Regions from separate parts of the Rhizobium sp. Nf11,1 genome, predicted to be linked through region 2. Evidence: predicted binding sites of a transcription regulator. Region 2 holds the regulator's gene; each other region holds the start of a gene.
The links. Region 2 encodes PhoB, which activates phosphate uptake and scavenging genes when phosphate is short. Its sites were predicted from a motif close to TGTCATNNANCTGTCAT; they were not measured.

Region 1 (5,048 bases), on a different contig from region 2:
CGCAGCGCCGGGTGATGTCGATCAATCTGACCCCCGGCAGCCGCCTGCCGGCCTATTGCGCCTCGATGGGCCGGGTGCTGCTGGCGGCCCTATCGGAGACAGAGGCGCGCGCCATCCTGGCCAGGAGCGAGCTGAAGCAGAACACGGCCAATACCAAAACCGATCCGGACGAACTCATCGAAGAATTCCGCCGGGTGCGCGCAGAAGGCTGCGCCGTCATCGATCAGGAGCTGGAGATCGGCCTCTGCTCGATCGCCGTGCCAGTCGAAAACGACCGCGGCGAAACGATCGCGGCGATCAATATCGGCGCGCCGGCCGCGCTCGTCCCGGCCGCCGAGATGAAGGCGCGCTATCTCAAGCTGTTGAAGGAAACGCAAGCGGCGTTGCGGCCGCTGCTGCGCCGATAACGGCAAGCCGAAAGGCGAACGGCCCCGGCCGGAACCGGAGCCGCTAGACGAAAAGTCAATGCGTCAGATCGAGCGCGGCTGTGAGATCGCCCATCGGCGGCTCGCCATTGTCGCTGAGCGCCTTGTCGCGGGCGGCGATGCCGGGCAGCACCGGCAGGTCGTAACGCGTCGTGATCAGCCGGATTATCGAGGTCGTGTCGTACTGGGTATGATCGACCGTGCCGGCCTTGGCGAAGGGCGAAATGATCACGGCCGGGACGCGGTTGCCCGGACCCCAGCGGTCGGCCTTCGGCGGCGCGACGTGATCCCAGAAGCCGCCATTCTCGTCATAGGTGACGATGACGAGCATATGGCCCCATTGCGGGCTCTTCTCGAGATGGGCGACGACATCGGCAAGATGCTGGTCGCCGCTTGATACATCGGCATAACCACCATGTTCGTTGAGATTGCCCTGCGGCTTGTAGAAGGACACCGCCGGCAGCTTGCCGGCGTCGATGTCCCGCAGGAACGCCTCGCCGGCCAGGCCGCCATCCTTGAGATGGTCGGCGCGAGCGGGTGTGCCGGGGGCGAAATTGGCGAAATAATTGAAGGGCTGGTGGTGGAACTGGAAGTTCGGCACCGGTGTGGCGTTTTTGCCGTCGAGCGCCGCCTGCCAGGCGCCGCCATACCAGGCCCAGCTGACGCCCTTCTGCGACAGGAGATCGCCGATGGTGGTCTCATGCTGCGGCGGCAAAGTCGTCGCCGCATTGGGATCGGCATAGGCCGGATCGCCGTCCTTGGCCGGCGGATTGGCGCTCGGCTGATAGGGCGGCTGCATGGTGTTGACGGCGTAGAAGTCTGGGGTCAGCGTGCCGTCGGAGACGAATTTCGGCGCCCCCTGCAGCGCCGATTTCGGCGCGTTGTCGGCGACAACAAGCGAGGTGCCGTCGGCATCGACCTTGGCGATGACAGGCTTTGCCGGGCTCTTGTCGGCATCGGGATAAAAGGGCGCGCAGGCGCAGGCCAGCGCGAAATGGTTGAGGAAGGAGCCGCCGAAAGCGCCCTGGAAGAAATTGTCGGCGAGCACGTATTTTTTCGCGACCTGCCACATCGGCAGGATCGAGCCGTCATAATGGCCCATGACCAGGCTGCCGGAATCGGCCCAGGCGACGAATTTGTCGTTCTTGCCGCCGTCGATCTGCATCTGCTCCTGATAGAAGCGATGCCAGAGATCGCGGGTGACGATCGTCGGCGCCTGCGCAAACCCCTTGGGATCGTCGATCGCAAAGCTGGCATTGGCAAGATGGGCCGACTGCGCCTCGGTGATCGCAGGCGTCACGCCTTTGGCGGTCAGGCCGCCCCAGGCCGGCGGCAGTTCGGCGAGCGGCTTGCCGTCGCGGTCGAGCTGGCGGTCCTGACCGGCGCCGACATTGGCAAGGCCGTTGGCGCCGGGAAAGCCGCCATAGAGATTATCGAAGCTGCGGTTTTCGGCATAGATGACGACAATATTGCCGATCTTGTCGTAACCGGCGGGCGCGGCATGGGCGGAGGCCGCGATAGTGAGCGGCATCATGGCCGATCCGGCGAGACAGAGCGAGGCGAGGCGTTTCAGGCTTTTCACGGGGGTTACCTCATGGCTAGGGGGCATTGGCTAGAGGGAGCGGGGGCCGCTCGGGGGGCGCACCGACGCTAGTCCCGCCTTCCATCAACTTTGTGACAGCAAGGTTACAGCGGTGGCACGACAACAGCCGTCATCAATTTGTTGCATCACGGTTCGATCATGCTGGAGGCCATGCATAAATCATTGGAATCCTTAGGATGACGAAAACGATGTCCTGGCTTGCGCGGCCCGGCCTGGCGGCCGGAATCGGCGCTGCAATGCTCTCTCTCGCCATTATGCCGCTGCGGCAAAGCAGCGCGGCGGCGGCTGCCGACATCCATCCCGGCCCAATGTCGCGCGCCGAGGCCTTCGCCCGGGCCGAATGGCTGACCGCGCTCGGCCGCAAGATGTTTTTCGATCCCTCGCTCTCGGCCTCGGGGCTGCAGGCCTGCGCCTCCTGCCATGATCCAGCCCACGCCTTCGGCCCGGCCTCGGCAGCGCCGGTCGAGATGGGCGGCGCCAATATGGACCGGCCGGGCCTGCGCGCCGTCCCGACGCTGCGCTACCTGCAGGCGGTGCCCGCCTTCACCGAGCATTATTACGAGTCCGAGGACGAGGGCGACGAGAGCGTCCACAACGGCCCGACCGGCGGCCTGACCTGGGACGGCCGGGTCGATCATGGCGCCGACCAGGCGAAGATCCCGCTGCTCTCACCCTTCGAGATGGGCAACACGGATGCGGCCGACGTCGCCGCCAAACTGCGCAAGGCGTCCTATGCCGCCGACATCAAAGCGGTCTTCGGCGAGACCGTATTCGACAACCCGCAAGACACATTCGACGCCGCCGCCGAGGCGCTCGCCACCTTCGAGCAGAGCGGCCCGGATTTCTACCCCTATTCCAGCCGCTACGACGCATTTCTCGCCGGCAAGGCGACGCTGACTGCGCAGGAACTGCACGGCCGGCAGCTGTTCGAGGACCCGGCCAAGGGCAATTGTTCGAGCTGTCACCTCAGCGAACCCGCCAATGACGGCGAGCCGCCGCTCTTTTCCGATTTCGGCTTCCTCGCGCTCGGCGCGCCGCGCAACATGGCGATCCCGGCCAATGGCGATCCGACCTATCATGACCTCGGCCTCTGCGGCCCTCAGCGGACCGATCTCGCCAGCCACAAGGACTATTGCGGCCTCTTCCGCACGCCGACGCTGCGCAATGTCGCGCTGAAGAAGAGCTTCTTTCACAACGGCTATTTCCACACGCTGCGCGACGTGGTCTCCTTCTATGCCACCCGCGACAGCGACCCCGGCCGCTGGTATGCGCAAAATGCCGACGGCACGATCCGCCGCTATGACGACCTGCCGCAGGCCTATTCGGACAATCTCAACCAGGACCCGCCCTTCGGCCGGAAGCCCGGCGACGCGCCGGCGCTGACCGATCCCGAAATCGACGACATCGTCGCCTTCCTCGGGACGCTGACGGATGCGGATCTGCTGCCAGAGCCGAGCGGGGATTGAAACAATCGCTGGATGGGCCGTGCGAAGCCCAGTCAGGGCTGCATGTCATCGAGCTGTACGGTTTGACGAGCCCGGATGGCGGTTGCTTTGTCTACGAGGCGTGCTGTCATGTAAGCGAAACAGACAACTGCGCCAAGAAGCACCAAGAAGGCGAGAGGGCCATTCAGACCAACCAAACCCGCAAGGGGCTTGAAGACACCGATCACACCGCGATGCAGGATGTAGACGGGATAGGAGATGTATCCGATCCAGGTCGCCAGCCCTTCTGCCTGGGCGGGCATCTCCAGCAACAGGCCGAGTGTTACGATGAGCGGCGCCAGGGTGATCGCGAAGATCAGATCGTAGTAGGGCCGCAGTACGAGCGGAACCGGAGCTGCAATGCAGATCAGCAAAAGCAGGCACGGAGCTATTGCGACCCAGCCCCTCCTCCAGGCCGAAACGCCGTTGAAGAGACGGCTGATAACGACACCTGCGGTAAATGAGAACATCACCCTCGGCAGTCCACCCACTGCTGAAGGCCACTCCCAGCCGATATTCAACATGCCGTACTTCAGACCGACAAAAACCAAGAATGCCGCCGAGACGAGCGCAACGGCGCAGAGGGCGCGGACGGAGAGCCGGAAGAGCCACAGTGCGAAGACGATATTGACCAGCAATTCCCAGAACATCGACCAGGCCGGGCCGTTGATCGGAAACATCCCTTGCATCGGATGCGCTTGAAGGAAATACATCGGGCTCGGCAAAACGAAGGTATTGGTTGCGCTCGACACCAGCAGATCGACCGCGCTTTGGGCTCGCAGTCCCCAGCTCGTCAACAGAATGATCTGCACGAGGCCAACCAAGATCCCGATCAGATAGAGCGGATACAGGCGTTTGATGCGGGCCTTCATGAATGACTGAAATGGCAGGCCGCGCGACAGCCTTCGTCCGTAAATGTCGGCGATAATGAAGCCGCTGAGAACGAAGAAAAAGTCGACCGCCAGATAAGCCGATGGCGCGTATCTCTCCTGGAAGTGCGTGGCGACAACACAAATGGCGGCAAAGCCGCGCATGGCATCGAGCGTATAGTAGCGGCTGCGGCCACTTGTCGAAACATCTGCCCGGTGAAGCTGATGTAACGGATAATCGTGGTCGAGATCGGTCATCTTGTCGATTATCTCATGCGTTTGCGGCCGAAGCCGTTTGGGTTGAGAGACGGGCGGCGAAACAATCCGCCGCACTGGAGCCAGGAAATCACACAGGGGTGGCCACTGCGCCCCTGTTGCCCTTGCGCTGCCGAGCCTGCTTGATGCTGCCGATCAGGACATTCAGGCGCGCCCTGCACAGCAAGAATATCAGGCTGCAGTAAGCGATGCCGCCTGCAAGGGCTTCTATAGCCAGACGTGCGTAGGGCGACCAATGAGGCAACAGTTCGTGCAGCAGCAAAACGACAGCCACCATCGCTGCACTGGCCGTGGTCGGCCGCAGGAACTGCGCCAAATATGCCGGCACACTCAGCTCTATATGCTGCGACACCTTCCAGCTGGTGATCGGCCAGAACAACAGGACTTCGAT
Region 2 (5,048 bases):
GCCCATGGAAGGCGCCCTCGAAGGTGATGATATGGAACCGCTCGGGATGGCCCTTGGAAAACTGGTAGCGGCGCGCGGTCTTGATGGCGCATTCGAGCGCCTCGGCGCCCGAATTGGTGAAGAACACCTTATCGGCGAAGGTAGCGTCCGTCAGGCGCTTGGCGAGGCGCTCCTGGCCGGGGATCTCATAGATGTTGGAGAGGTGCCAGACCTTGTCGGCCTGCTCCTTCAGCGCCGCGACCACATGCGGGTTGCCATGGCCGACGGAGGTGACGGCGACACCGGCGCCGAAATCGAGATAACGCTCGCCGCTCTCGGTGATCAGCCATACGCCCTCGCCTCGCTCGAACCGCAGCGGGGCGCGAGAATAGGTGTCATAAAGCGGCGCGGCTTCAGCCATGGCGCGGGTCTCCCGTTCAATGTTGTCTTGCACGGACTCCGGCTAACAAAACCAGGTCCAAAAAATCAAAAATGCCGCCTTTCGGCGGCGAGCGGTACTATTTCCTTTTCGCGCTGCAATGTCAACAAAACTGCCGCCTTAGCCTATGCAGCAAGCTTGTACAGCGGCACTTTCGGCCTTCAACAGGCATTATTGCAGAAATGCCACGCAGAGGCAGCAAGTTGGGGAAAACTTGAAATTCGATTCATCCGGATTCCCGCGACTCTTGTCACGGAGTCAGCCTCACACTAGGTTAAAGTTCAATTACTAGACTGCATGCGGCGGAACTAGTCACCAAAATTGATCAAGCGTTTCTTGTTTCGGAGGCTTCCGGGACAACGGTGAGGGATTCTGCCATCACCAACGCAAAAGGTGGAGACAGGGCATGAACTGGACAGACGAGCGGGTCGAGAAACTCAAGAAGCTTTGGGCCGAAGGACTGAGCGCCAGCCAGATTGCTGCGCAGCTTGGCGGCGTCAGCCGAAACGCCGTTATCGGCAAGGTGCACAGGCTCAGCCTTCCCGGCCGCGCCAAAGCCGGCGGCACGGCCACCGCGGCGCGCACGCCGAAGCGCCAGACGTCCGCGCCGCGCGCGCCGAATTACGCCTCCCGGATCACCACCCGCACCGTGACCCGTCAACAGGGCGCAACGATGCTGAAGGAAGAGATCGAGGTCGATGCCGTCGACGAAATGGAATATGTGCCGGCCGGCAATGTGGTCGTGCCGATTTCTCGCCGCCTCGGCCTGACGGAGCTCACCGAACGCACCTGCAAATGGCCGGTCGGCGACCCGCTCAAGGAAGATTTCCATTTCTGCGGCTGCGAGTCCCCCGACAATTCTCCCTATTGCAGCTATCATCAGAAGCTTGCCTATCAGCCGATCAACGAAAGGCGCCGGGCCGCGGCACGGGTCAGCTGAGAAGGCGACATCGCCGGACATAAAAAACGGGCCGAGCGGCCCGTTTTTTATGATTGGAGTGGAAGCGCTGGGGTTGCCCCTCATCCGGCTGCCGCCACCTTCTCCCCGCACGCGGGGCGAAGGGACATGCCGCAACCTCTCCGTTCCCCGCCGACCTTTCGCAGGGCACGTCCCCTCTCCCCGTCAGAACGGGGAGAGGGCTAGGGTGAGGGGCAAATCTTTGACTTTAGCAGCAGTAGAAACCCTCAGGCTTCCATCGAATAGCCGGCGCCACGGACGGTGCGGATGACGTCCTGCATGTTGGAGAAGTTCAGCGCCTTGCGCAGGCGGCCGACATGGACGTCGACGGTGCGCTCGTCGACATAGATGTCGTGGCCCCAGACGCCGTCGAGCAGCTGCGAGCGGGAAAAGACCCGGCCCGGCGACGACATCAGGAATTCCAGCAGGCGGAATTCGGTCGGGCCGAGGCGGACTTCGCGGCTCTTGCGGTGGACGCGATGGGTTTCGCGGTCGAGCTCGATATCGCCGCATTTCAGCACCGAGGACAGCACCTCGGGACGGGCACGGCGCAGCATCGCCTTGACGCGGGCGACGAGCTCGGGGGTCGAGAAGGGCTTGACGACATAATCGTCGGCGCCGGTGGACAGTCCGCGCACACGCTCGCTCTCCTCGCCGCGCGCCGTCAGCATGATGATCGGCAGTCGCTCGGTTTCCGGCCGCATGCGCAGGCGCCGGCAGAGTTCGATGCCGGAGACGCCGGGCAGCATCCAGTCGAGGATGAGCAGGTCGGGCGTGCGCTCCTGAAGCCTGATTTCGGCCTCGTCGCCGCGCAGGATGGTATCGACCTCGAAGCCTTCGGCTTCGAGATTATAGCGAAGGAGCACGCTGAGGGCTTCCTCGTCTTCAACAACTGCGACTCTCGGGATCATGCGTGTCCGTCTCCTCGCGCACAAGCCTTAAACCGGGGTTCTAAGCAGGCGTCCTGCGCAAATTCAGAAATTGGCTGCGACCTCTTTGCGCGCCCCGAACGGGCGCGCACGCAATCTTGGAAGGATTATTCCGTCGCGGCGCCAACGGTGTTGGCGCTGTCATCCTTCGGACGATCGCCTTCCGGCTGGGCGCCTGTCGCCATGTAGTAGATCGTCTCGGCGATGTTGGTGGCATGGTCGCCGATGCGCTCGATGTTCTTGGCGCAGAAGAGCAGATGCGTGCAGCTCGTGATGTTGCGCGGATCTTCCATCATGTAGGTCAAGAGCTCGCGGAACAGCGAGGTGTACATGGCGTCGATCTCGTTGTCGCGTTCGCGGATGGCGGTCGCCTTGTCGGCAGCGCGTGTCGTATAGACGTCGAGCACTTCCTTGAGCTGGACAAGCGCCAGCTCGGAGAGATGCTCGAGACCGCGGGCGAGCTTGCGGGGAACGCCGGTGCTCTGCACGGCGATGACGCGCTTGGCGGTGTTCTTGCCGAGGTCGCCGACGCGTTCGAGATCGGCGGCGATGCGGATCGAACCCATGATTTCGCGCAGGTCCGCGGCCATCGGCTGCCGGCGGGCGATGGTGACGATCGCCTTGTCGCCGATTTCGCGCTCGGTGTGATCGAGGATCACGTCGTCTGAGATGACCTTCTGCGCCAGCGCGGTATCGCCGTTGACCAGCGCCCGGACGGATTCGGCGACCATCTGTTCGGCCAGGCCGCCCATTTCGGAAATCCGCCTGGACAGGAACTTCAGATCATCATCATAGGCAGAATAAATATGTGTCGATGCCATGGGGCTTTGTCCTCGAATAAGGGGAAGGCTTCGGATGGCCGTGATCAGCCGAAGCGACCCATGATGTAGTCCTGGGTACGGGGATCGTCCGGATTGGTGAACATCTTGTCGGTGTCGTTCTCCTCGACAAGATTGCCGAGGTGGAACATGGCGGTGCGCTGCGAGACGCGCGCGGCCTGCTGCATGGAGTGGGTGACGATGACGATCGTATAGTTTTCGCGCAGTTCGTGGATCAGCTCCTCGACCTTGGCGGTGGCGATCGGGTCAAGGGCCGAGCAGGGCTCGTCCATCAGGATGACTTCCGGGCTGACGGCAACGGCGCGGGCAATGCACAGGCGCTGCTGCTGACCGCCGGAGAGGCCCGTGCCGGATTCGTGCACGCGGTCCTTGACCTCGTTCCAGAGCCCGGCGCGCTGCAGGCTGCTCTCGACGATCTGGTCGAGATCGGCCTTCGACTTGGCGAGACCGTGGATGCGGGGGCCGTAGGAGACGTTTTCATAGATCGACTTCGGGAACGGGTTCGGCTTCTGGAAAACCATGCCGACGCGGGCGCGAAGTTCGACGACGTCGATATCCGGATCATAGATATCGTCGCTGTCGAGCGTGATCTTGCCGGTGACGCGGCACCCCTCGATCGTGTCGTTCATGCGGTTCAGGCTTCGCAGGAAGGTCGACTTGCCGCAGCCCGAGGGGCCGATCAGGGCGGTTACGGTGTTTTCGCGGATGTTCAGGTTCACGTCGAAAAGCGCGCGCTTCTCGCCATAGTATACGGAGACATCCTGTCCGATCATTTTATACGGGACGTTGCTCATCTTCTGATCCAGCGCCTTTTCAACTGCAGCTTCCGTCAGCATGTTCATGATGTTTGACTCCGTTTACCAGCGGCGCTCGAAGCGACGACGCAAGAGGATGGCGCCCATGTTCATGACGACCAGGAACAGGAGCAGGACGATGATGGCACCCGAAGTACGCTCCACGAAGGCACGTTCGGCCTCGTTCGCCCACATATAGACCTGCACGGGCAAGGCCGTCGAGGGCTCGAGCGGTGTCGCGGGCGCATTGGCGACGAAGGCGACCATGCCGATCAAGAGCAGCGGCGCGGTTTCGCCGAGCGCGTGCGCCAGGCCGATGATCGTGCCGGTGAGGATGCCGGGCATGGCAAGCGGCAGGACATGGTGGAACACCATCTGCATCTTCGAGGCGCCGAGGCCAAGAGCTGCAGCGCGGATCGAGGGCGGCACGGCGCGCAGGGCCGCGCGGGTGGCGATGATGATCGTCGGCAGGGTCATCAGCGTCAACACCAGGCCGCCGACCAGCGAAGCCGAGCGCGGCAGGCCGATGAAGTTGATGAAGACGGAAAGGCCGAGCAGACCGTAGACGATCGACGGGACGGCTGCGAGGTTGTTGATGTTGACCTCGATCAGGTCCGTCAGCCTGTTTTTCGGCGCAAACTCCTCGAGATAGATCGAGGCGGCGACGCCGATCGGCAGCGACAGAACCAGCACGATCAGCATCAGGTAGAGCGAGCCGATGAGGGCGACGCCGAGACCGGCGGCTTCCGGACGGCTGGAATTGCCGTTGACGAAGAGGCCGGTGTTGAACTGCTTCTGAAGAGCGCCGCTCGCCTTCAGCTGGTTCATCCAGTTGACCTGCTTGTCGTTGACCTTGCGGTTCTTCTCATCGACGGAAAGATCGATCTGGCCCTTGTTGGCGCTATCGATATTGGCATCGGCGAGCAGGGTGACGTTGACGGTCTTGCCGATGATCGAGGGATCGGCGACCACCAGATCGCGCAGCTGGATCGGCGCGCTCTTGGAGAGCATGGCGGTTGCATCGCGCACATCCGGACGGCTCGATGCATTGATGTTCAGCTGCTTGACGATGGCGTCGCGCAGCAGAACCGGATAGTTCGCGGCAATCAG
Region 3 (5,048 bases), on a different contig from region 2:
TCGTCTTCACCCAGATACTGCAGTCGACGGGCCTCTCCTTCCTGGTCGTCAACAACGGGCAGGAGGCCGTCGCCGCCTGGGAAAGCCACACGCCACGCATCATCATGATGGACGTCTCGATGCCCGTCATGAACGGCCATGAAGCGACCCAGACGATCCGCGAAAGGGAAAAGGGGCAGGGCCACCGGGTGCCGATCATCGGCGTCACCGCCCATGCCCTCGAAAGCGACCGCGAAGCCTGCCTCGACGCCGGCATGGACGATTACATGTCGAAGCCGATCAGCCCGGAACTTCTGGAGGAGAAGATCCGGCAATGGCTCGGCAGGGATGAGCTGCAGCCGGAGCGCACGAGTTACTGATCTCCATCGAATGGAAGTCGTAGGGCTTACCGAGCGGTTGCCTTAATGCCGCAGAGCATTTCGCGCTTGCCGGCGAAGCCCTGGCGGCGTTCGACGGCAAAGCCGGCGGCGATGAGGTTGCGGCGCACGAAGCCGGCTGCGGCGTAAGTTGCGAAGGTGCCGCCGGCCACAGTCTTTTCGGCGACCTCACGCATCAGCTCTTCCGACCACATGTCGCCGTTGCGCGAGGGCGCGAAACCGTCGAGATACCAGGCGTCGAAGCCGGGTTTTGCCGCGGCGACGCCGTCAAGTGCCGCGCCGCAGACAACGCTGAGCCGCGTCTGGCCATCGAGATCGAGCGAGACGGTACCAGCAGGTGTTTGAGGCCAGGCTGCGGTCAGCGCCTCGCGTTCCGCATCAATCTCCGGCCAATGCGAGAGCGCCCGGCCGATCTCTTCACCGCGCATCGGATGGAGTTCGAAGGAAGTGAAATGCAGGTGCCGGCCGTCTGCGCGATGGAGCTTCCACTGCCGCCAGGTCTCGGCGAAGTTCAGGCCGGTGCCGAAGCCAAGTTCGCCGATGACAAAATCCCGCTGGCCGTGCCAACGCTCCGGCAGGCCGTTGCCGGCGAGAAAGACATGGCCGCATTCCAGACGGCCATCGGTCCGGCAATAAAAATGATCGCCAAAGGCGGTGGAATAGGGCATATCGCCGTCGCGCCATTCGAGCGGCTGCGGCGCGCCCGCGCCAATCTCATCGGGGTTCACGTCTCTCATGGAAAAAGCCGATAGTCCTCAGCCGACGTCCGGTCAATCTTCTTGCGACTTGCTGATCGTCGGCGGCGGCATCATGGGTCTCTGGGCGGCCATTCATGCCGAACGCCGCGGTATCAGCACCGTCCTCGCCGACGCCGGCAGATTGGGCGGAGGCGCGAGCGGCGGACTGCTCGGCGCGCTGATGCCGCATATGCCGGACCGGTGGTCGGAGAAAAAGCAATTCCAGTTCGATGCGCTGGTCTCGATCGAAACCGAAATTGCGGCGCTTGAAGCAGAAACCGGGCTGTCGGCCGGCTATAACAGGTCGGGGCGGCTGATCCCGTTGCCGAAACCGCATCTCAAGCGCATCGCCCGCGGCCATTCCGAAGATTCCGAGCGCCATTGGCGGACCGGCGAACGCCGCTTCCACTGGCATGTCATCGACAGGCCGCCGGTCGATGGTTGGCCTGACGCATCTGCCGGCGAAAGTGGCTTCGTGCACGATACGCTCGCCGCCCGTGTTGCGCCCCGCTCCTTGATCTCAGCGCTCATCGCATTGCTGCGGCGGGCAAAACATGTGCGCATCATGGAAAATGCTGTTGTCGCCGATCTCAATCCCGATCGCGGGACGGCCGAGATCGGCGGCGAAATCATCACGTTCGGCCGCTGCATCCTGGCCGCCGGCCATCAGTCCTTTCCCGTGCTGCAGCGGCTGACGCCGGGCTTGAAGCAGCCGCTCGGCCAGCCGGTGAAAGGGCAGGCGGCGCTGTTGAAAGCAGATGTCGACCCGGCGTTGCCGACGATCTTCCTCGATGGACTCTATGTCGTCGCGCATGAGGGGGGGCATGCGGCGGTCGGCAGCACCAGCGAGAACCGTTTCGACGCCCCCCTCTCGACCGATGCACAGCTCGACGCGTTAATCGAGGCGGCGCGGGCGATCGTGCCGGCGCTCCGCAGCGCCCCTGTCATCGAACGTTGGGCGGGGCTTCGCCCGAAAGCCATCGACCGCGATCCAATGATCGGCCGCCATCCAATCCATCCCCGACTGATCGCACTGACCGGCGGTTTCAAGGTCAGCTTCGGGCTGGCCCATCGGCTGGCGGAGGCTGCGGTTTGTATGGCAGGCGACACAGATTGCGAATTTTCGCTGCCGGAAAGCTTCGCGATATCAAGCCATATCGCTGTCGCTTCACGTTAAACGTGAATTAGATACAGCTGCGTTTCGTTATTCTGTCATGCAAATCACCTATCTGCTTGCGCATCGGCAGCGCCGGATTTTCCCGGCGCTCACTTCCTTCATGGAGGAAATTGCATGCGCTATGCCATTTGCTTCACGCCTCCGGCGAGCGACCCCTTGTCGCTCGTGGCCGCTAATTGGCTTGGCCGAAACGTGTTTTCAGGCGATATGGTGGAGCCTCCGGCCGTCCGCGGCCTCGGCATTCATGAGATCGCCTTTTATACTGCGGTGCCGCGGCGCTATGGTTTTCACGGCGTTCTGAAAGCGCCTTTTCAACTCTCCGCCGAGACGTCCGAATCGCAACTCCTGCGCGACCTCATGCGTTTTGCCGGAACATATGCTCCCTTCCAGATCCCAGGTCTCGAAATCGCCCGGCTCGGCAATTTCTACAGCCTAGTGCCGAGCGCCCCCTGTGAGCGGATCCAGTATCTGGCTTCGGCGATCGTTCAGGAGTTCGATCGTTTCCGGGCGCCGCTGAGTGAAGCCGATATCGAACGCAGCGATCCCGACGGGTTGTCGGCGGCGCAATTCGCCAATCTGCATCGTTGGGGCAATCCCTATGTGATGGAGGAGTTCCGCTTCCATATGCCGGTGACAGGCCCCATCAACACGATCGACATGCCCCGCATCGAGCCAGTGCTGGGAACGATCTTCGAGTCCGTCTTGAGGGAGCCGGTAATCGTTTCGAATGTGGCTTTGATGATCGAGGAGGGCACTGGCGGTCCCTTCCGCGTTCACTCGCTCCACCCGATGGGCAAGGTCAGCGCGCGCAGGATCGCCTGAGCAGATGTCGATCTAAGTCGTTGTGTTGAAAAGAGAAATTCTCCTATGCAGTTTCCGTCTCGACATTCCGGCTGCGGATGATACCGTTCCTTCGTCTTTTCAGAAGGTGATTTGATGGTATCCGAGACCTACCCGCGCAATCTCGTCGGCTACGGGCGTCAGACGCCCGATCCGAAGTGGCCGGGCGACGCCCGCGTCGCCGTGCAGTTCGTCATCAATTACGAGGAGGGCGGCGAAAGCTGCATCCTCGAAGGCGATCCGGCTTCCGAAAACCTGCTGTCGGAGATTGTCGGTGCGGCGGCCTGGCCGGGGCAGCGCAATCTCAACATGGAATCGATCTACGAGTATGGTTCGCGCGCCGGGTTCTGGCGGCTCTGGCGGATGTTCACGGGTCTCAAGGTGCAGGCGACCGTCTATGGCGTGACGCTGGCGATGGCGCGCAACCCCGAAGCGGTCGCGGCCATGAAGGAGGCCGGTTGGGAGATCGCCAGCCACGGTTATCGCTGGCTGGAATACAAGGATTTCCCCGAGGATCTCGAGCGCAAGCACATCCTCGAAGCCGTGCGCCTGCACACCGAACTCACCGGCGAGCGGCCTTTCGGGATGTATCAGGGAAAGCCTTCCGACAACACGCTGCGACTGGTGCAGGAAGAGGGCGGTTTCCTCTATTCCTCCGATTCCTATGCCGACGACCTGCCTTACTGGGTGAAGGGCGTCGACGGGAAACCCTTCCTGATCATCCCCTATACGCTCGAAACCAATGACATGCGTTTTGCCACACCGCAGGGTTTCAATGCCGGCGACCAGTTCTTCACCTATCTCAAGGACGCTTTCGACACGCTTTACGAGGAAGGCAAGGACGGCAGCCCGAAGATGATGTCGGTCGGCCTGCATTGCCGCCTCGTCGGGCGTCCGGGCCGGGCAGCCTCTCTGAAGCGCTTCATCGAATATGTGTTGAAGCATGACAAGGTCTGGATTCCGCGCCGCATCGAGATCGCCGAGCACTGGCACAAGAATCATCAGCCGGATGCGCTCTGATGTTGTCGCGCGAGGATTTCGTTTCCCGCTTCGGCGGCGTCTTCGAGCATTCGCCTTTCATCGCCGAACGCGCCTATGACGCCGGGGGTCTGAGGGAGCCTTTGACGGCATCAGGCGTGCATGCGGCTCTTGCCGCCGTCTTCCGTGCAGCAAGCCGGGAGGAGCGTCTCGGCGTGCTGCGTGCCCATCCCGATCTTGCCGGGCGTCTGGCGATAGCGGGCGAACTCACGGAGGACAGCCGCAAGGAGCAGGCCGGCGCCGGTCTCGATCGGTTGAGCCCGGCCGAACATGCCCGCTTCACCGAACTTAATGCAGCCTATATCGAAAAATTCGGCTTTCCCTTCATCATCGCCGTCAGAGGGCTCGACAAGGACGATATCCTTTCGGACTTCGAAAGGCGGATCGGCAATGACCTGGATGAAGAATTCGCGACCGCCACGACACAGGTCGAACGGATCGCGCTGCTGCGCCTGACATCGATGTTGCCGGAGGGCAAATGAACGAGCCTCGTGCTATCGACTATCTTAATGAAATGCAGAAGGCGGCAGCCGAAGCACTATACTTCGTGGGCGGAATGGATGAGGCGGCCTTCGCCGAGGATAATCTCACCTTCAAGGCGGTCGCCTTCTGCCACTTCACAATCGGCGCGGCTGCTTCCCGACTGCTCGTAGCCCATCCGGAATTCGCAACCGAGCATCCCACTCTGCCGTGGACGAAAATCTGCGGAACGGGCAACCGTATCCTGGAAGACGTCTTCGCCCTCGATCCCTCGGACATCTGGGATGCAACCTATCGCACGCTGCCGGAACTTCTCGTCGAGATCGACGCTATTCGTCACTGGCACGCCGAAGGTGAGTGAACTCATTGGCTGATTTTCTCGATATCCGCCCGCTTACC

Region 1: a site for PhoB is predicted at 2,136-2,152, ahead of ACQ7C1_RS17585 (acid phosphatase). Genes of this name have one in related genera too.
Region 3: a site for PhoB is predicted at 2,314-2,330, ahead of ACQ7C1_RS20010 (DUF1045 domain-containing protein). Genes of this name have one in related genera too.

The regions. Positions count from the first base shown of each region.
Region 1 is NZ_JBOBHU010000011.1:55,134-60,181, forward strand. Features, by position in the region: gene ACQ7C1_RS17580 (IclR family transcriptional regulator domain-containing protein) at 1-407, shown strand, start outside; gene ACQ7C1_RS17585 (acid phosphatase) at 463-2,007, opposite strand; gene ACQ7C1_RS17590 (cytochrome-c peroxidase) at 2,205-3,494, shown strand; gene ACQ7C1_RS17595 (acyltransferase family protein) at 3,527-4,639, opposite strand; gene ACQ7C1_RS17600 (lipopolysaccharide biosynthesis protein) at 4,728-5,048, opposite strand, start outside.
Region 2 is NZ_JBOBHU010000001.1:3,874-8,921, reverse strand. Features, by position in the region: gene ACQ7C1_RS00045 (aspartate aminotransferase family protein) at 1-400, opposite strand, end outside; gene ACQ7C1_RS00040 (GcrA family cell cycle regulator) at 825-1,358, shown strand; gene phoB (phosphate regulon transcriptional regulator PhoB) at 1,604-2,287, opposite strand; gene phoU (phosphate signaling complex protein PhoU) at 2,413-3,126, opposite strand; gene pstB (phosphate ABC transporter ATP-binding protein PstB) at 3,171-3,986, opposite strand; gene pstA (phosphate ABC transporter permease PstA) at 4,002-5,048, opposite strand, start outside.
Region 3 is NZ_JBOBHU010000013.1:119,697-124,744, reverse strand. Features, by position in the region: gene ACQ7C1_RS20025 (response regulator) at 1-359, shown strand, start outside; gene mnmD (tRNA (5-methylaminomethyl-2-thiouridine)(34)-methyltransferase MnmD) at 386-1,114, opposite strand; gene ACQ7C1_RS20015 (NAD(P)/FAD-dependent oxidoreductase) at 1,113-2,291, shown strand; gene ACQ7C1_RS20010 (DUF1045 domain-containing protein) at 2,406-3,113, shown strand; gene puuE (allantoinase PuuE) at 3,228-4,151, shown strand; gene uraD (2-oxo-4-hydroxy-4-carboxy-5-ureidoimidazoline decarboxylase) at 4,151-4,651, shown strand; gene ACQ7C1_RS19995 (HepT-like ribonuclease domain-containing protein) at 4,648-5,010, shown strand; gene ACQ7C1_RS19990 (ureidoglycolate lyase) at 5,016-5,048, shown strand, end outside.